DNA from 2 places in the Bradyrhizobium guangdongense genome. Region 2 is predicted to be linked to the other one. Evidence: riboswitches for the same ligand, from Rfam matches in the RefSeq annotation. Region 2 holds a riboswitch; the other holds the start of a gene.
The links. A riboswitch is a leader RNA that binds a small molecule or an ion and turns the genes downstream of it on or off. The one in region 2 is predicted to bind S-adenosylmethionine.

Region 1 (10,266 bases), 330 kb from region 2:
AGCGCACTCCGCACGGGGCGCGGGGACGGCGGCAGCGGACGTTCCTGCTCATCGACCGGGATCTCGGCGATGTCCGTCATTTCGTCTCCCGGGCAAATGCGCCATCTGCGGCGCGGCAATGCATAGGTGTGCTAATCAATTCACTCGCGCGAAAGGCGCGTCCGGCAATTGTTAGCACGCCGGCCGCCGATTCCTCCTGCGTCAGGTGCAGGCGTGCTCTGCGGCAGCGCATTTCGGACCGTGGAATTGCGGTCCTGGGTCAACTCCGCATCACGAATTTTGCGACGGCCCGATTGCGGAGCCTTAGTTTAGCGAAGCTTCAATTTTACGAAGCTTTGGCGGCGCGCTCGCGTTCGACGCGCTCGGTGACGTCGCGCGCCATCGCGACCGATCCGAGCACGTTGCCGCCCGCGTCACGCACCAGCGCGAAGGTCATTTCGATGTAGAGCTTGCGTCCGCTCTTGTGCAGTGCGCGGGTCAGCGTCGGCTTGCCCGCAAGCTTCATCGTACCGCTGGCGAGCGCGGCCTCAAAGCCCTTCCAGTGCGCGGCGCGCAGATGCTCGGGGATGATCAGATCGAGATTCTGGCCGAGCGCTTCGTCTGCCGCGAAGCCGAACAGTGCGGCGGATGCGCGATTCCATCGCATGATGGTGCCGGAGCGATCCGAATAGATCAGCGCGTCGGCGACGTCGTTGAGGATGTGTGCGTCGAGTTGATCGGTCATGGCGAGACCTCGTTGGATTTCATACATCCTGACACAAATTCGGTGTCATCGCCCGACTTGATCGGGCGATCCAGTACTCCGAGACGGCGGTGATCAAGTCGAGAAGCCGCGGCGTACTGGATTCCCCGCTTTCGCGACGCTTTCGCGGGGAATGACAGCGGAGCGCGAGGCTCACACTACACCCGGAAATGCTTGCTCAGCTTCAGGCCCTGCGCCTGGTAGTTGGAACCGATGCGCTGGCCGTACATGGCATCGGGGCGAGACAGCATCTTCTCGTAGACGAGGCGGCCGACGATCTGGCCGTGCTCGAGGATGAACGGCACTTCGCGTGAGCGCACTTCCAGCACGGCGCGCGATCCTTGCCCGCCGGCACCTGCATAGCCGAAGCCGGGATCGAAGAATCCGGCGTAATGCACGCGGAACTCGCCGACCAGCGGATCGAACGGAACCATCTCCGCGGCATAATCGGGCGGCACCTGCACCGCTTCCTTCGAGGCGAGGATATAGAACTCACCGGGATCGAGGATCAGGCTGCCGTCGGGGCGCGCCGAGATCGGCTCCCAGAAATCTTCCACCGCATAGCCCGAACGACGATCGACATCGACGACGCCGGTGTGACGTTTGGCGCGATAGCCGACGAAGCCACTGCCCTTCTCGCCGGAGAGATCGACGGAGACGGCGACGCCGCCCGTGAGATCGGCATCGTCGACATCGACCAGGCGCTCGGCGGCATGCAGGCCATCGAGCTCGTCGGCAGTGAGGATGGCATCGCCGGTGCGGAAGCGCACCTGGCTGAGGCGCGAGCCCTCGCGCACCAGCACCGGGAACGTCTTCGGACTGATCTCGGCGTAGAGCGGACCGTGATAGCCGGCGCCGATCATGTCGAAGCGGCGGGTGCCATCGGCGATCACGCGGGTGAAGACATCGAGGCGGCCGGTGGAGCTTTTGGGGTTCGCGGCAGCGACGATCTCCGGCGGCAGCGCGAGACTCTCCAGCAGCGGCACGATGTAGACGCAGTTGGTCTCCAGCACCGCGCCGTCGGCGAGGCTGAACTCGTGCAGCTTCAACTGGTCGATGCGCTCGGCGACGGTGGCGCCGGGACCGGGCAGGAAGCTCGCGCGCACGCGATAGGCGATGTCGCCGAGGCGCAGATCGAGGCTCGCCGGCTGGATCTGGCTTTCGACGAAATCGTAGGCGGGCAGGATAAGGCCCTCTTCCGCCATCGCCGCGATCATGCGGTCGGGCAGGATACCATTGGCGTCGGCGGCGACCGTGAAACTCAACCGGGAATCCTCGTCAGGGGGCAAACGCATCCGGACATGCGAAAATACCAGCATTTACGGCTATCCGATGGACGCCTTGACGGAAAGGGCATTGCGGAATATGAGCATCACTTATCCCGTGGTGATTTGAGCCGGCCGGCTTGCAGCCACGTTAAATAAGTCGCTAAACAGGCCGGGGACCTCTGTGATCCCGGCCCGTGGAGATATCCAGGCCGGTTTTTTTTGTGACCGTTTTTGACGAGACGGTCATATCGGAGGGTCCTATGTCGAAGTCGCCTGCTGCTTACCGCCCCGAAACCCGTCTGGTCCATTCCGGCACGCTGCGCTCGCAATATGGCGAGACGTCGGAGTCGCTGTTCCTGACGCAGGGCTACGTCTACAACAGCGCCGAGGAGTGCGAGGCGCGGTTCAAGGGCGAGGACCCCGGCTTCATTTACTCGCGCTATTCGAACCCGACGATCGCAATGTTCGAGCGCCGCATGATCGAGCTCGAAGGCGCCGAGGCCGCGCGATCGGCTGCGACCGGCATGGCGGCAGTGACGACGGCGATCCTGGCGCCGCTCAAGGCCGGTGATCACGTGGTGGCGTCGCGCGCGCTGTTCGGCTCCAATCTCTATGTGTTGCAGGACCTGCTGCCGCGCTACGGTATCGAGACCACCCTGGTCGACGGTGCCAATCTGGACGAATGGCAGCGGGCGGCGAAACCCAATACCAAGACGTTCTTTCTGGAGAGCCCGACCAACCCGACGCTCGACGTGCTCGACATTCCTGGCATTGCCGAGATCGCGCACCAGGCCGGCGCGCGGCTGATCGTCGACAACGTGTTCGCAACGCCGATCTGGCAGAGCCCGCTCGCGCTCGGGGCCGACGTCGTCGTCTACTCCGCGACCAAGCATATCGACGGCCAGGGCCGCTGCCTCGGCGGCATCATCCTGTCGTCGGAAGCCTTCATCGCCGAGCACATCCACAATTTCATGCGCCAGACCGGCCCGTCGATCTCGCCGTTCAACGCCTGGGTTTTGCTCAAGGGACTGGAGACGCTCGGGGTGCGCGTGCGCGCGCAGACCGACACCGCCGCGCGCATCGCCGACGTGCTGGCAAGCCATCCAAAGATTGCGCGGCTGGTCTATCCCGGCCGCGAGGATCATCCGCAGGCGGCACTGGTCAAGAAGCAGATGCGGGGCGGCTCGACGCTGGTCGGCTTCGAGGTGAAGGGCGGCAAGGCCGCGGCCTTCCGCGTGCTCAACGAGCTCAAGCTCGCGAAGATCTCGAACAATCTCGGCGATGCCAAGAGCCTCGTGACCCATCCGGCGACGACGACACATCAGCGGTTGAAGCCCGAGGTACGCGCCGAGCTCGGGATCGGCGAGGGATTCATTCGCTTCTCGGCCGGGCTCGAGCATCCGGATGATCTGATCGAGGATCTGACCGCGGCGCTGGAGAAGGCGTGAGAAACGAGTTCTTGTAGGGTGGGCAAAGCGCAGCGTGCCCACCATCCTCGATTACGATGACGAGGTGGTGGGCACGGCGCTTTGCGCCTTTGCCCACCTACGGCACCCGTGCCTACATCGGCCGATAGGTCCGCACATCCGCCGGCACGTTGACGCCCAGCTTGATCTGGCCGACCGAGCGGATGATGTCGTCGCCGAGCAACTGGGCGAAGCAGGCATAGCCCCAATCGTTCATGTGCAGGCCGTCGGCGATGACGAAGCTCTCGACCGGCAGCGCCTGCTTCTCGTGCCAGTCGCGCATCACCTCGAAGCGCGGAAAAATGCCGACGTGACGCAGCTCGGCGACCTTGCCGAGCAGCTTCACCATCTTGCCCGCGCTCTCGGCGCGCTTGTTGACGGCAGGTGAATATTGCGGATCGACCAGCACGATGTCGGCCTCGTCGGCGGCCTGGATCCGGCTGATGCCTTCTTCCACTGTTTTCGCCGTATCGCCGGGATCGAGGTTACGCAGCACGGCATTGGTACCGACCTGCCAGATCACCATGTCAGGATGCACGTCGATCACCTCCTTCTGGAGGCGCTTCATCATCTCGGGCGCGTCCTCGCCACCGACACCGGCATTGATGACGGTGATATCGGCGGTCGGATATTGCCGACGCAATTGCGCGGCGAGGCGGTTCGGGTAATTGAAGTCCGGCGAGCTCGCGCCAAATCCCGCGGTCGAGGACGAGCCGAACGCGACGATCACGACGGGCTTGCCGGCAATGAGCTTGTTCGCGACATGCGGCAAGGAGCCCATGGTCTTCGAGACGCCCTTCGGCGACAGGCAGGGCACGCGGCTGAAAATATCGCCGGCGGATTTCGCGACCTGCTTCACCTTGTCGATGGCGCGCGAGGTGAGACCGCGCTGCTCGCCTGCCGGCTGGCCGGTTGCGGCGACGGTCGTCTGGGACGGTGACGGCGGAGCGGGATCAGCCGCCTGCTGTGGAGCAGCTGTCGTCTGCGCGGCTTGCGCGCGAGCGGGTGTCTGCACGATGGGCATCAGCATCAGCAGCGCCGCCGCTGCGGGCGCAGCCAGCCGTGTCGACAGGCAAAAAGGGCGGAGAGAACTCATTAACGCTAGACCTCAATTTTGCTGCTCGGCCGGCCCCAGATGGGCGGCGTCGATCACGAACTGTGCCAACGCCCGGCCGATGCAATCATGGACCTGCTTCGCCAGCTCTGGGCCGCGGGTCGGGCTGAACAGGTCGAACTGACCCTGATCATTCCACTGCCGCATCATCGCGAAACGGTCGAACAGCGGGATATCATGCTCCTGCGCCACCACCCGCATATTATCAAGATAAGGCGGCGCCGAGATCATGGTTTCGGTGCGGGGGCTGTACTGCAAATTCATCAAGACGACGTCAGCCCCTGCATTTTGCAACGCAGCGACCCCTTCGGTCACCGCGTTGCGAAACTCGTCGGGATCGATGGATCGGATAGCATCCACGGTCCCGGTCTGCCAGATCACCAAAGTAGGCGTTTTTGCTTCCATCAGCTTAACGAAGCTTCCGGCAGTCTCCTCCGCGGTCTTCTTGCTCTGTATTTCTACGGAGACGTGCACGACCTCCGACGGCGGCAGCTTCTCCTTGAGGATCGCCTCCATGCGCGCCGGATAGGAGCTGCTCTCCGACGACGGAATGGTCGTCGAGCGGCTTCCGACGACCAGGATTTCGAGCGGTTTGCCTGATTTGACGGTGTCGGCGACCTTGTGGAGCTGGCTTTCGCTTGTCAGCAGGTAGGACGGCAATTCGCACGCCGCGGGCAGGGTCGGAGCAGCAGGCGCAGCATCCTCGGCGCGCGCCGACGGCGCGGCGAGGCCACCGCACAGCAGGATCAGGCTCAGGAGTACCTTCGCCTTCATCAGCCCCCTCCCGCCAGATCGGCGTTGCCGACGGCGTTTTTGGTTTTCGCACCGCTCTTGTCAGCCACGCGCTTGTACCACGAAATCACCCAAGCCACCGCCCACATGATCAGGATTCCGGCGAGACTGATCAGCGCATGCATGGCCGGTCCACCGGAGACCTCGGCCAGAATGAAATGGCCGGCAAAGGCCAGGAAGACGCCGAGACAGAATATCTCCAGGGAATGCTGGCCGCACAGGATCAGCGGCCGCAGCCACGGCGATTTCAGGCCCGGCCACTCGCGCGGCAGGAAGCGCACGGTGAGCGCCGCCAGCGCCAGGAAATGCGTGAAGCGCAGCACGTCCAGGTCGGTCTTGTCGATCGGATACATCCACTGCTCGAGCCGCTTCGGCATGAAGTGCGACAGCTGCGGCACGTACCAGGTCAGCGTCACGCAGAACGCTGCGACGAGATAGGCAATCGAGATCCACATCGTCACCGGGGAGGCGAGAATGCGCGACATGCGTCGCGCACCTCCGAGCGCGCACCAGGCCCCGAACACGAACAGCAATTGCCATGCCAGCGGATTGAACGCCCAGAAGCCGTTCGGATAGGCCGAGAAGTAGAGGTCGAACTCCCACGTCGCAGCGTAGAGCAGGGCCGACAGCGCCAGCGTGACGTCCGGCTTCCACTTCATCGACCACAGGATCAGCGGCAGCGCCAGCATCAGCACGATATAGAGCGGCAGCACGTCCATGTTGACGGGACGGAAGCGCAAGAGCAGCGCCTGCACGATGGTGATGTCGGGCTGCTTGAGGAAATCCATGATCCCCATCTCTTCGGTGTAGAGCGGGTTCTCGAAGCTGGTCGCCACATAGGAGATCTCGGCGAGGAAGATCGTGAACAGGAAGACGTGGGCGACATAGATCTGCCAGACCCGGCGCAGGATGCGCGCGGTGGCGACCACGAAGCTGTTCTCCAGCATGGCGCGGCCATAGACGAACGCGGCGGTGTAGCCGGAGATGAAGATGAATATCTCGGTGGCGTCGCTGAAGCCGTAATTGCGGATCGTGAACCAGGTCAGCAAATTCGGCGGCAGATGGTCGATGAAGATCAGCCACAGGGCCAGGCCGCGAAACAGGTCGAGCCTGAGCTCGCGCTCGCCGATGGCGGGCAGCGTGATCGCCGGCGCACGCAGCTTCGCCTCCATGGGCTTGGCACCCGCGGGGTTGGCGCTTGCGGTTCCTGCGATCGATCCCGTCACTTGATCGGCAATGGTCATCGGGGCCCAAAAACCCTTCCGCAAATCGCGACGTTTCAAGGGAGTGTATCGGTCCGGTCGCCGCCTCGCAAAGCGGCCGGATCACATACGGGTGTATCTTGGGGGTGTACTTCCCCGTTAATTCTGGCGGGACGATGTCGCCAAAGCCCCCCGCGGCATTTGGTTCCGGGCGAGGATTTCGTTATGATGGCAACCATGTACCGCGCCGTGACCCGCCAGATCGAAGTGACCGTCGAGCCGAACTTTGTTCCGGAGCAGTCGTCGGCCGACCGCTCGCGCTATTTCTGGTCCTACACCATCGTCATCACCAATTCCGGCGAGGAGACCGTGCAGCTCAAGACGCGGCATTGGATCATCACCGACGCCTCCGGCCGGCAGCAGGAGGTCAAGGGCGAAGGCGTCGTCGGCGAGCAGCCGACCCTCGCCCCCGGCGAGCGCTTCGAATACACCTCGGGCGTGCCGCTCTCGACCGCCTCCGGCTTCATGACCGGCCGCTACCAGATGGTCAGCGAGACCGGCGAGCGTTTCGAGATCGAGGTGCCGACGTTCTCGCTCGACAGCCCTGACAACAAGCGGGTGTTGAACTAGAGCGGACGGCACCCACAACTGTCATGCCCCGGCTTGACCGGGGCATCCAGTACGTCGCGGCCTCTCGATTTCATCGCTACCGTCTCGGAGTACTGGATCGCCCGATCAAGTCGGGCGATGACACCAAGTATATGGTGCGCAATGACGTACGTGGCGCCTAGGCGCTCTCCACGCCCGCCTCGTGCGGCGTGAACTGGTAGACCGAGCTGCAGAACTCGCAGGTCACGACGACCTTGTCGTCCTTGACCATCGCGATGCGATCATCCGGCGAGAAGCTCTTCAGCATCGACGCAACCGCGTCGCGCGAGCAGGAGCATTGCGCCTTCAGCACAAGCGGGTTGAACACGCGCACGCCGCGTTCGTGGAACAGGCGGTAGAGCAGCCGCTCGCCGGAGAGATCGGGATCGATCAGCTCGACGTCCTCGACCGTCTCGATCAGCGAGCGCGCCTCGACCCAGGCATCATCCTCGGCGATGCTATGCACCTCGGCGCCTTCGGGCGCGTCGCCGGGATGCAGGTCGGCCTGCCGCGCGCGCTCAGGCGCCTTCGGCAAGAACTGCATCAGCATGCCGCCGGCACGCCAGCGATGCTTGCCACCGTCGCTCGAGCGCCACTCCTCGCCGACCGCAAGACGCACGCGCGTCGGGATCTGCTCGGAGCGCAGGAAATATTCGTGGGCCGCGTCTTCCAGGCTGCCGCCGTCGAGCGCGACCAGGCCCTGGTAGCGGCTCATGTCAGGCCCCTGGTCGATGGTCATGGCGAGATGGCCGCGCCCGAGCAGCGCGCCGGAATCCTTGGCATCGCCGAGACGCTCGGCATCGAAGCGCGCATAAGCGCGCAGGCGATCCGGCGCCTGATAATCCACCACCAGGAACGACACCGGACCGTCGGTCTGGGCCTGCAGGATGAAGCGGCCCTCGAATTTCAGCGCCGAGCCGAGCAGCGTCGTGAGCACGATGGCCTCGCCGAGCAGCTTGCCGACCGGGGCAGGATAATCGTGCTTGGTCAGGATGTCGTCGAGCGCGGGGCCGAGCCGCACCAGGCGGCCGCGCACGTCGAGCGCGTCGACCTCGTAAGGCAGCACGGCATCGTCGATCGGAACCGCCGAAGGCGCGCGAACCGGGCCCTCGGGTCCGGTTTTCATGTCGGGGGATTGGGAAACCATGGCGCTCTATCTGGGGTGGGAGGGGTGGAATGGAAGGGGTGCGGGACGGTGCGGTTCCGGGTGCAGACATGATCGTACAGGGGTGCGACAAACACAGTGTCATCCCGGGGCGCGCAAAGCGCGAACCCGGGATCCATAACCATAGGATCGCGTCATCGCGCGAGATGACAACTCCGAGTCCTCGCCAACCTCAATCCTTTGGTTATGGATCCCGGATCTCCGCGCCACTATGCGGCGCTTGTCCGGGATGACAGCGGAGAATGGGGTCATCGACTCGACCCCATCACCGCGCCACCGCTCTACTTCACCGCGTCAAAGCACCAGGCCAGAATGCCCTTCTGCGCGTGCAGGCGGTTTTCGGCCTCGTCGAACACGACCGATTGCGGTCCGTCGATCACTTCGTCGGTGACCTCCTCGCCGCGATGGGCGGGCAGGCAGTGCATGAACAGCGCATCTGGCTTGGCCAGCGACATCAGCTTGGCATTGACCTGATAGGGCTTGAGCACGTTGTGGCGGTGCTCGCCTTCCTTGTCGCCCATCGACACCCAGGTGTCCGTGACGACGCAATCGGCGCCCTTCACGGCGGCTTCCGGATCGGTACCGATCACGATCGATGCGCCGGTGGCCTTGATGAAGTCGCGCATCACCTTCTTCGGAGCGAGTTCCGGCGGTGTCGCGACATTGAGCTTGAACTTGAAACGCTCGGCGGCATGGGCCCAGGACGCCAGCACGTTGTTGTCGTCGCCGGTCCAGGCCACCGTCCGACCTTCGATGGGGCCGCGATGCTCCTCGAAGGTCATCAGATCTGCCATCACCTGACAGGGATGCGAGCGCCGTGTCAGGCCGTTGATGACAGGCACCGTGGCGTTCGCCGCGAGCTCCAGCAGCGCCTCGTGATTGAGGATGCGGATCATGATGGCATCGACATAACGCGACAGCACGCGCGCGGTGTCGGCGATGGTTTCGCCGCGGCCGAGCTGCATCTCGGCGCCGGTGAGCATGATGGGCTCGCCGCCGAGCTGGCGCATGGCGACATCGAACGAGACGCGGGTGCGGGTCGACGGCCGCTCGAAGATCATCGCCAGCGTCTTGCCTTCGAGCGGCCTGACCGGCTGATGCGCCTTCTGCTTCGCCTTCATGGCGGAGGAGGCCGCGAGCATGCTCTTGAGCTCCGACAGCGGCAGCTCGTTGATATCGAGGAAGTGCTTGGGTGACTTGCTCATCAGCTTGCCGCCCGCTTGTTGCCGGACAGCGCCGTGCAGGCGCGTTCGAGCCTGACGACGCTGTCCTCGATCTCGGCTTCGGTGACGATCAACGGCGGCAGGAAGCGCACGACATTGTCGCCGGCGCCGACGGTGAGCAGCTTCTCGTTGCGGAGCGCTGCGACCAGGTCGCCGGAGGGCACCACGGCCTTGATGCCGATCAGGAGCCCCTCGCCGCGCACTTCGCTGACGACATCTGGGTGGCGGTCGATCACGGAGGCGAGCTTCTGCTTGAGCAGCAGCGACATCTTCTGCACGTGGTCGAAGAAGCCGGGCTTGAGCATGACGTCGAGCACGGCATTCGCGGCCGCAATCGCCAGCGGATTGCCGCCGAAAGTCGAACCGTGCGAGCCGGGGCCCATGCCGGCGGCAGCATCGGCGGTCGCCAGTATCGCGCCGATCGGGAAGCCGCCGCCGAGCGCTTTCGCCAGCGACATCACGTCGGGCGTGACGCCCGTGCGCCGGTGAGCAAAGAGATCGCCGGTGCGGCCCATGCCGGTCTGCACCTCGTCGAACGCGAGCAGCAGACCCTTCTCATCGCAGAGCTGACGCAGCGCCTTGAGAAAGCCTGATGGCGCCGAACGCACGCCGCCCTCACCCTGGATCGGCTCGATCAGGATACCGG
Region 2 (10,266 bases):
TCCGCATCTATTTCGAGGAAGCGGGCCAGGGAACGCCGATACTTTTTCTGCACGAGTTCGCGGCCGACTACGGCAATTGGGAGCCGCAGATGCGCTACTTCTCGCGCGGCCACCGCTGCATCACCTATTCCGCGCGCGGCTACACGCCGTCTGATGTGCCCGACGGCGAGGTCTACAGCTACACGCATTTCTACACCGACGCACTCGCCGTGCTTGATCACCTCGGAATCGCGCGCGCACATCTCGTCGGCCTGTCGATGGGCGCCTACTCGTCGCTCCAGATCGGATTGAACGCGCCGCAGCGCGCGCTGTCGATGACGCTGGCCGGCGTCGGCTCTGGTTCGGAGCTCGAGAATTTGGAGGCCTGGCGCAAGCAGTGCCGCGCCAATGCCGAGCAATTCGAGACGCTGGGCTCCGCCGAGGTCGCCAAGGCCACGCGGGAAGCGCCGAGCCGGATTCCATTCCTCGTCAAGGACCCGCGCGGCCACGCCGATTTCTATGCCGCGCTGGCGCGGCACGATGCCAAAGGCTCGGCCAACACGATGCGCGGCTTCCAGGGCGGCAGGCCGTCGATCTACACGATGACGGAGGCGATCGCGAAAGCGGCCACGCCCGCACTGATCATCTGCGGCGACGAGGATGATCCGTGCATCGGCGCAAGTCTGTTCCTAAAAAAGCACCTGCCTGCCGCGGGCCTAGCGATGTTTCCGAAGTCAGGCCACGTGCTAAATCTTGAGGAACCCGCGCTGTTCAACGAAAGCGTGGAACGGTTCGTGACCCTGGTGGAAGCAGGCCGCTGGCCGATGCGCGATCCGAGGTCGCTGGCGGCGCACTAGAGCAACGGCGCCACCACGCATGGTCATTGCGAGCGCAGCGAAGCGATCAGACCTTGGGAGCCGCCGGTAGCGGTGGCAATGCGGAATTACCCGCCGAGGCCAGCCGCCTGACGCTGGCCTCGATCGATACCAGCAAGAACAGGAACATGATGAAGATAAAATAGGAGAAGGCACCTGCTGCGACGTACAGGGCGACAGGAGCCATCAATCGCAGGGCTAGCCTGCGGTCTTGCTCTTCCTGAAATTCCTGGGCGACGAGTTGCAGTTCGCCCTGCAGCTTGTTGAAGAACCACACCACGAAATACGGCGCGCGGGTGGGAGGCGTAGCGGCCGTGAAGCGATCGATGGCGGACGAATACTGCTTGTCCTTGTTTGCCGTCGCCAGGGCCGGTGCTCGCGCGCTCAGTCGCCTGGCGTAGTCGAAGATGAGGGAGCGCCACAGCACCTCGATGTTGCCCTCATCAAGCGCGTTTCGGTCCTCCAGCGCGGAATAGCCGCGGAACCGCACACCGTTGTTGTGAAGCCAATCGGCGAACTGGGACGCGTTCTCAAAGCTGGCTCCCAGCGCACCATCGAGAAACTTGTTGAACTGCTGCAAGATCTCCGGATCGAGACGCTTTCCCTTTTCGTAAGCCACATTGTCGGGCCCACCAGTCTCCTTGACGATAGGTGCCTCCGCCGGAAAGACCTCCCTGATCAATTTGACCGGATCCGTCACCTGGCGAAACCGGTCGATCTGATCGGCGAGCCTCACCTTCGGATTCGGCGCGAACTCCGCATACAGTGCGAAGAGCAGCGCCAGCATCGTGATGATGAAGGACACCATCGCGGTCGCGATGACCGTCCCTCTCAGGAGGCGAACAAACAACGTTTCGATATTGCTCAGCATGACAATCACTTCTTGTTCAGGATGATTCCCGACCCACTGAGCCTGGATTGGCGATCCTTGTAGTCATCGTAGCTCTCGATGGTCTCAAATCCGTTCGCCTTGGCAGTTGCGAGGCGATCAAGTCGGCCCGTATCGTAGAGGGCGTTAAGCGAACTGAGGGCTGCCTTTAGCGCGGCAAGATCTCCTTCGGTCTGAGCATTCCCGACGCCGCCGACGGCGGTCTTCAGGTCCTGCACCAGCGGCGCGTCGAAGCTGATGCCTTGCAGCTTCGCGTTCACGATCGCCACTTTCCGCCCTGCTATTTCGGAGACTCGGGTGAACTCGGCAGCTTCGTCGAAGATCGCCGAAGCTGCATCGCAGTCCGACATAAGGGTCTTCAGCGTGGCCGAATCCGCGCCGTTACTGACCGCAGCAAGGCGCGACGCGATCGCATCCAGCTTGGTCTTGAAGTTATCGTTCGGAAGATCGCCTCGATGATAGGAAACCCTGCTTAGAGTATCCTTGATCCGTTGCCGCGCGCGCTCATCGGGATTGATGCGGGTGACCGCCGGGGGCGGTGAAGCTGGCGGCGGAGGAGGCGCGGTCGAGACCGGCGGCGATGGTTGAGCGGCGGAGACCGGCGGGGGCGACGGCGAAGCAGGTTCCGACGCGGCTGAATCGGCAATCGAAGACGTGCCGAGATTCGCCTGAACCTGCGGCTGGACCGGAGCGGGTCCTGCGAATGTGGACGCATCAACAGCAAAGAACCGCAGCGTGCCCCGCCCGCCTTGGTCCCAGTTGGCAGCCCAGACGAAACCCGGCCCACCGGCCAGGCGGTAGATGGGCAAGCCGAGCTGCGCGGATCGGCGGAAATTGCCGAGGAAGTCCACCATGAAGCCGGCCCTGATGTCGCGGCCCTGCGCGAGCAGGGCCAAATTGTTCGCGTCGAGCGGCAGCAGCGTGACCGTGCCCCAGCTGGCCATGAGCCCTTGCACACCTTCAGCTTGCGGCATGGCCATCACGTTGGGCTGGCCGTACTTTCTCGCAAGTCGTCCGATGTCTTCATTCGCCTCGTTGCCGCTGAACCATGCCGGCTCCAGGTAGCGGTTGACGTAGGACACCGTGCCGTCGGGCGAATGCAGGATCGAGTAGGACGACACGAACGGTCCCCGTCTCGAGCTTTCCGCCACCTTGCGGGTGCACCAGCTGAAGCCGTCGAACTGTTCGCTGGGACTACACTGATATTGCCGATAGACCGAGCTTTCGAAGTTGACCTTCGCGCCGAGGTTAAGTCCGTCGACTGCATAGATCGAGATCACGCTCGGGCTCACGGCTATGCCCGATGGATTTTGCGCGAGGCCGCTTCGGCAGAAGCGGCGCACGTCCGCAAGCCGCCGTCGCCGGGGCTGATGCCTTGCTGAACCGCTTGCGCAATCGACAAGCCGCGCTGGCGCAGGTTCTCGTCGATGCAGGACATCTCGGCCGCCGGAATCTTGCGCCACTCGGCCTGGGTCGCCTGAGTGATCGCGGTCTGAACCAGGCCACCAAAAATGTTAACGATGTCGCTTCCGCTCTGGGCGAGTACCGGTTCGTACGTCAAGCCCACACTGAACAGCACAGCGAGTGCCGGCAGCGCTCTACCCATCGTCTCAGCCCTTCATTTCCCCAGCGGCATTATGGCTGAAGGAATCGAGGACATGCAACCTAGAGGCTCAACTTTGGTTAGCCGCAGGATTGGATACTTGGTCTAGTTCCCTGAGTCAGGTATCGCCGTCCGCCGCCGCAATGACGAAAAACTACTTCCCACCGCCTCGGCTGAGCAGGAACACCCCCTGCTCGCCGAACAGATTCCACACCCACCAGGGCAACCGCAGGCGCAAGGGGCGGCCGTAGAGGTCGAGCGCTTCGGCACGCTCCATCTTGACATGGATTTCGTCGCAGAGCTCGACGAAATCCTTGATGGTGCAGAAATGGATGTTGGCGGTGTCGTACCAGCTGGCCGGCAGGTTTTCCGTGCGCGGCATGTGGCCGCCGATCAGGAGCTGGAGGCGCATCCGCCAGAAGCCGAAATTCGGGAACGAGACGATGGCGCGGCGGCCAATGCGCAGGAGGTTTTCCAGCACGACCTTGGGCTGCCGCGTCGCTTGTAGCGTCTGCGACAGGATCACGTAGTCGAAGGCATCGTCCGGATAATTCACGAGATCGGTGTCGGCATCGCCCTGCACCACCGCGAGGCCCTTTGCCACGCAGCGGTTGACGCCTTCACGAGATAGTTCGATGCCGCGGCCGTCGATCCCGCGGGTCTCCAGCAGTTGAAGCAGATCGCCCTCGCCGCAGCCGACGTCGAGCACCTTTGAGCCCGGCTTGACCATCTCGGCGACCAGCAGATGGTCGGCGCGATAGTTTCCCGATTGCGTGGTCACGATGCCGTTGAACGGCAGCACTTCTTGCGCGGACATGTCAGCCGTCCTTGTCGGTGAGCCCGCGCGCCTTGCCGGCCGATTGCAGGAAGGCGCGCGAGATGTCGAAGAATTCGGGCACGTCGAGCAGGAAGGCGTCGTGGCCGCGATCGGTCTCGATCTCGGCGAACGACACCCGCGCGCTCGATGCGTTCAGCGCGTGCACCAGCGCGCGCGATTCGGATGTGGGAAACAGCCAGTCACTGGTGAAGGAGACCACGCAGAAGCGGGTCTGGATCCCCGCGAAGGCCTTCGCCAGCACGCCGCCATGGTCGGCGGCGATGTCGAAATAATCCATCGCGCGGGTCAGATAGAGATAGGAGTTGGCGTCGAAGCGCTCGACGAAGGACGAGCCCTGGTAGCGCAGATAGGACTCGACCTGGAAGTCGGCGTCGAACGAGAAGGTCGGCAGCTCGCGGTCCTGCATGCGCCGCCCGAACTTGCGATGCAGGGCGGCGTCCGAGAGATAGGTGATGTGCGCAGCCATCCGTGCGACCGCGAGGCCGCGATGCGGATGGATGCCGTGATCGGCATAGCCGCCATTGTGCCAGTCCGGATCGGCCATCACGGCCTGGCGGCCGAGTTCGTGGAAGGCGATGTTCTGCGCCGAGTGCCGCGTCGCACAGGCAATCGCCAGCGCGGAGTAGACGCGTGCAGGGTACGCCGCCGTCCATTGCAGCACCTGCATCCCGCCCATCGAGCCGCCGACGACGGCAAACAACGTGTCGATGCCGAGCCGGTCGATCAGCATCGCCTGCGCGCGCACCATGTCGGGAATGGTGATGACGGGAAAATCCAGGCCCCACACCTTGCCGGTCGCGGGATTGATCGAGGCCGGGCCGGTCGAACCCATGCAGCCGCCGATCACATTGGAGCAGATGATGAAGTACCTCGCAGGATCGAGCGGCCGGCCGGGGCCGACCAGCGTCTCCCACCAGCCGGGCTTGCCGGTGACGGGATGCACATTGGCGACGTGCTGGTCTCCGGTCAGCGCATGGCAGATCAGCACCGCGTTGGAACGGTCGGCGTTGAGTTCGCCATAGGTCTGATAGGCGATCTGAAACGGCGAGAGATCGACGCCGCAATCGAGCCGCAGCGGCTGCTCAGTGCCGAACAGCGCAAGCTGCGAGCTCGGATGATCGACCTCATGCGAGCGATCGTCGGCACTGATCGCGGGACTGGGCACGGACTTGACGCCAACCATCATCGACCTCGTTTGCGACGGCCACGAGAACCGCCGCTGACATCAGGCCATGAAAAACCCGGCCTGAATGATAGGTTCGGCCGGGATCGGAAGCGTCCCCGGCCTGTTTAGCGAGTTTTTTAACGTGGCTGCAAGCCGGCCGGCTCAAATGACCACGGAACGGGCAAAAACCTACCGGCTCAGGCTGATTTCGTCAAGTCACGGTCCGGATTGAGCAAAATCGGCTCTCGCCGCGCGGACCGGCAGGTCTCGCGTCCTCTTGCATTTCTCTTTGCTTTCGCCGCCCCGACTGCCTAATCAGAACCTCGACCGCTCCCTCACAACACAGCCTGTCAGATATGTCCCAACGTCCGCCGGCGCCACCATCGCTCCAGGAATTGCGCAAGGAGATCGACGCGATCGACGAGGCCATGCATCGCCTCCTGATGCAGCGTGGCGACATCATCGATCGCCTGATCCAGGTCAAGCAGACCCAGGAGGTCGGCTCGGCGTTCCGCCCGGCGCGCGAGGCCTCGATGATGCGTGAGATCGTGCAGCGCCATCGCGGCATTCTGCCGCTCGACACGGTCGAGAGCATCTGGCGCGTCATCATCTCCACCTTCACCTATGTCCAGGCGCCGTTCTCCGTGCACGCCGACATCTCGGTGAGCGAGCCTGCCATGCGCGATTCCGTGCGCTTCCATTTCGGCTTCACGGTGCCTTACGTCGCCCATTTCAGCGCGCAGGCCGCGGTCGAGGCGGTGGCGAAATCCAAGGGCGATCTTGCGCTGGTCTCGGCGACCTCGAGCCGCACGCCGTGGTGGCTGGAGCTGGAGGCCGACGGCGCGCCGAAGATCATCGCGCGCATGCCCTTCGTCGAACGCGCCGACCATCCGGCGGCGCTGCCCGTGTTCGCGATCTCGCGCGTCGCCGACAGCGCGCTGGTCACGGAAGTGGAGACCTTCAGCGTGCGCGTCTCCGGCTGGAACGCCGAGGTGGCGCGCGCGCTGTCGCCGCTGGCCGAGATCGTGGCGGTGCCCGATACCGCCTTCGACGGCGCAGCGCTGCTGGTGTCGGTGACATCAGCCACCGGCATCGACAAAATCAGGGCTGCCCTGATCGAGGCGGGGGCCTCGGTGCGCTCCACGGCCCTCGTCGGCAGCCACGCAACGCGCTATACGGTGCCCCCGACCGGGGCGAAATCGTAAGTTCGCGCCCAGCCAATCTCGGAGTTGAAGATGTCCCGCCCCGTGCCGAATCCCGGCATTCTCGATATTGCGCCCTACACGCCCGGCAAGAGCCCGGTGGCGGAGCCGGGCCGCAAGGTGTTCAAGCTCTCGGCCAACGAGACGCCCTTCGGACCCTCGCCCAAGGCGATCGAGGCCTTCAAGCACGTCGCGGATCATCTGGAAGACTATCCGGAGGGAACCTCACGCGTGCTGCGCGAGGCGATCGGCCGCTCCTTCGGCCTCGACCCCAATCGCATCATCTGCGGCGCCGGATCGGACGAGATCCTCAATCTGCTCGCCCACACCTATCTCAGCCATGGCGACGAGGCGATCTCGACCACGCACGGCTTCCTGGTCTACCCGATCGCGACCATGGCGGTCGGGGCCAAGAACGTGATTGCGGCCGAGAAGAACCTCACCTGCGACGTCGACGCCATCCTGAAAGCCGTGACGCCGAAGACGAAGCTGGTCTGGCTCGCCAACCCCAACAACCCGACCGGCACGTACATCCCGTTCGACGAGGTCAAGCGCCTGCGCGCCGGCCTGCCGTCGCATGTGCTGCTGGTGCTCGATGCCGCCTATTCCGACTACGTCTCGCGCAACGATTACGAGATGGGGATCGAGCTGGTCGCGACCACCGAGAACACCGTGGTGACGCACACCTTCTCCAAGATCCACGGCCTTGCGGCGCTGCGCGTCGGCTGGATGTTCGGCCCCGAGCACATCATCGATGCGGTCAACCGCATCCGCGGCCCGTTCAACGTGTCGACGCCGGCGATGTATGCCGCTGTCGCCGCCATCGAGGACACCGCGCACCAGGCGATGTCGAAGCAGTTCACCGAGACCTGGCGCAACTGGCTCACCGAGGAGATCGGCAAGCTCGGGCTGAAGGTGACGCCGAGCGTCGCCAATTTCGTGCTGATCCACTTCCCGACCGAGAAGGGCAAGACGGCCGACGACGCCGACGCCTTCCTCACCAGGCGCGGTCTCGTGCTGCGCGCGCTGAAGAATTACGGCCTGCCGCATTGCTTGCGCATGACCATCGGCACCGAGGAGGCCAACCGCCTCGTCGCCGAGGCCTTGCGCGACTTCATGGCCGGCAAATGAGCGAGCAGGCACACTTCCGGCGCGTCGCGCTGATCGGCTTCGGCCTGATCGGCGGCTCGATCGCGCGCGCTGCGAAACTTCAGGGCCTGGCGGGCGAGATCGTCACCACCGCGCGCTCGGAAAAGACCCGCGCGCGGGTGATGGAGCTCGGCATCGTCGACCAGGTCGTGGCGACCAATGCGGAGGCGGTAAAGGATGCCGATCTCGTCATCCTCTGCATTCCCGTCGGCGCCTGCGGCGAGGTGGCGCAGGAGATCGCCGCACATCTGAAGCCCGGCGCAATCATTTCCGACGTCGGCTCGGTCAAGGGCGCGGTGGTCAAGGACATGGCGCCGCATCTGCCGAAGAGCGTTCATTTCGTGCCGGCCCATCCCGTCGCGGGCACCGAGCATTCGGGGCCGGATTCCGGCTTCGCCGAGCTCTTCATCAACCGCTGGTGCATCTTGACGCCGCCGGAAGGCGTCGATGCCGGGGCCACCGCGCATTTGCGCGCATTCTGGGCGGCGATGGGCGCCAAGGTCGAGGTGATGACGCCGGATCATCATGATCTCGTGCTCGCGATCACCAGCCATCTGCCGCATCTGATCGCCTACACCATCGTCGGTACCGCCGACGAGCTGGCACAGGTGACGGAGTCGGAGGTCATCAAGTTCTCCGCCGGCGGCTTCCGCGACTTCACCCGCATCGCGGCCTCCGACCCGACGATGTGGCGCGACGTCTTCCTCGCCAACAAGGACGCCGTGCTGGAGATGCTCGGCACCTTCACCGAGGATCTCGCCAAGCTCACGCGCGCGATCCGCCGTGGCGACGGCGAGGCGCTGTTCGACCATTTCACCCGCACCCGCGCCATCCGCCGCGGCATCGTCGAGATCGGTCAGGATTCGGCGGCCGCGGATTTCGGCCGCCAGCACGGACAGCTCGACAAGAAGCCCGGCTAATTGCGACCCTTGACCTGCGTAATGCGGCGGCGGCCGGCGAGACCGGCGCCGATCTGCATGCACACCCCCAGCATCCAGGTGGCGCCGAACAAGAGGTTGCTGGCGGGAGCAGACGTTTCGTCGATCACGAAAGCATAGAGTGCGAGTAGGCCGGCTCCAGCCGCGAGGAAGGTGCCGGTCGCGCTGGCAAGACCGATCGCGGGCGATCGATGCGCCGGGCCGGCCTGGAGCTGCGGCCAGCGCGGGATGTCGATCCCGAGATAGGCGCCGGTCATTCCGAGCACGATTAGCAGAACAGTGAATTCGACGGTGTCGAACCAGGGCAGATCGGCCCGCATCAGCAATGCGGCGACGAAGGTGGCGCCGACCGCGCCCGTCATTGCCAGGCCAAGCCGGGCGACGACGTGCGCGAGCCGAAGGATCAGTAGACCGTCGGACAATTGCCACCCACAGAACATCAGAACGGATAGTACCTGACCTGCGTCATGACGATGTTGTCGTCGGTCTTGGGTGCGCCGCCGACGCCGGCGAAGGCGAAGCGCTGCGTGTAGGAGTACTGTACGCCGGCTTTGACCGTGCCGTAATTGCCCTGGTAGACGGTGTCGTAGATGCCGGCGGTGACCTGCCGGACTTCCCTGGTATTGCCGTTACAGCTCGCTGCCGGCGTGTTCTCGGTGAAGCAGCCGGTGTTGTTGTAGAGCGGATTGCCGTAGCCGAACGGCACCGTTCCCACATTGGCGAAATTCGCCTTGGTCTTCTCCAGTCCCGCGTAGCTGTAGACATCGAGGCTCGGCGTCGCGTGCCAGATCAGGCCGGCCGCGGCCGCCGTGATCGTCAGCGGCAGCACCGTGCCGTCCTGCGCCACCGCCGCATCGGGGAACGGCGTCGCCGTGAAGCGGCCGAGCACGCCATGTGCGCCGTAGACCTGCAGGTCGAGGGTCTTCGGGATCAGCTCGGCGAAGACGTGGCCACCGAAGCTGCCGGTGTCGTAGGTGTGATTGGCGCCGTCGAAGCGATCGAACAGCTGGCGATAGAGCGCCCACGCCTCGACGTGCAGCTTGTAGGGACCGAGCCGTGGATCCCATGCCGCCTTGACGGTGACGTCAGGCACCTGGTTCAAGCTGACATTGTTGAGGTTGTTGAAGAAGCTGCCGCCCGGCCCGGTCAGATTGACCTGCAGGTTCGGGTTGAGCACGCCCTGCGGGCCGACCGCCGGCGTGCCGACTGCCGGGGTGTTGCCGCCGAAAAACGCGGTCTGCGGATTTTCAACCGACGCGGCGAGCTTGAATTCGGGCCCGATATCTTTCCAGACGCGCAGTCCTGGCTGGCGTGCCGCCAAAAATCCCGGAACGGATTCGAAGTCGATCACGCCGGGCGCATCGACGCCGCGGGGATCGATGCCCGACTTGGTCGGCGCGTTCAGCGACCAGGATTGTCCCGCGAGGAAATGCAGACCGAGATCGGTTCGATCGACCTCGAGGCTGAGCTGCCGCATGCGCGGATTGAAGGAGTTGGTGGCCACCGAGCTCGCCGTCTGCGCCGCCCCCTCGAAGTCGATTTCGCCGTAACCGGCGAGATGCGTATCGGCATCGGCGTTGCCTTCGGCCAGCACCGAGAACCTGCTCTGGCGCGCGGAGAATCGCGTC

Region 1: it holds a riboswitch for S-adenosylmethionine, as region 2 does, so the genes downstream of both, X265_RS34430 (O-succinylhomoserine sulfhydrylase) here and metX (homoserine O-acetyltransferase MetX) in region 2, are expected to answer to the same signal.

Annotation. Positions count from the first base shown of each region.
Region 1 covers NZ_CP030051.1:7,183,511-7,193,776, forward strand. The annotation lists gene X265_RS34415 (MATE family efflux transporter) at 1-80, opposite strand, end outside; gene X265_RS34420 (PAS domain S-box protein) at 326-724, opposite strand; gene X265_RS34425 (2'-deoxycytidine 5'-triphosphate deaminase) at 901-2,037, opposite strand; SAM riboswitch at 2,116-2,195, shown strand; gene X265_RS34430 (O-succinylhomoserine sulfhydrylase) at 2,271-3,458, shown strand; gene X265_RS34435 (SGNH/GDSL hydrolase family protein) at 3,571-4,572, opposite strand; gene X265_RS34440 (SGNH/GDSL hydrolase family protein) at 4,585-5,364, opposite strand; gene X265_RS34445 (OpgC domain-containing protein) at 5,364-6,626, opposite strand; gene apaG (Co2+/Mg2+ efflux protein ApaG) at 6,822-7,214, shown strand; gene X265_RS34455 (Hsp33 family molecular chaperone) at 7,372-8,379, opposite strand; gene argF (ornithine carbamoyltransferase) at 8,679-9,602, opposite strand; gene X265_RS34465 (aspartate aminotransferase family protein) at 9,602-10,266, opposite strand, start outside.
Region 2 covers NZ_CP030051.1:6,858,506-6,868,771, forward strand. The annotation lists gene X265_RS32835 (alpha/beta fold hydrolase) at 1-836, shown strand, start outside; gene X265_RS32840 (hypothetical protein) at 883-1,725, opposite strand; gene X265_RS32845 (hypothetical protein) at 1,731-3,023, opposite strand; gene X265_RS32850 (hypothetical protein) at 3,038-3,349, opposite strand; gene metW (methionine biosynthesis protein MetW) at 3,501-4,163, opposite strand; gene metX (homoserine O-acetyltransferase MetX) at 4,165-5,367, opposite strand; SAM riboswitch at 5,454-5,533, opposite strand; gene X265_RS32865 (chorismate mutase) at 5,706-6,554, shown strand; gene hisC (histidinol-phosphate transaminase) at 6,585-7,682, shown strand; gene X265_RS32875 (prephenate/arogenate dehydrogenase family protein) at 7,679-8,620, shown strand; gene X265_RS32880 (hypothetical protein) at 8,617-9,060, opposite strand; gene X265_RS32885 (hypothetical protein) at 9,078-10,266, opposite strand, start outside.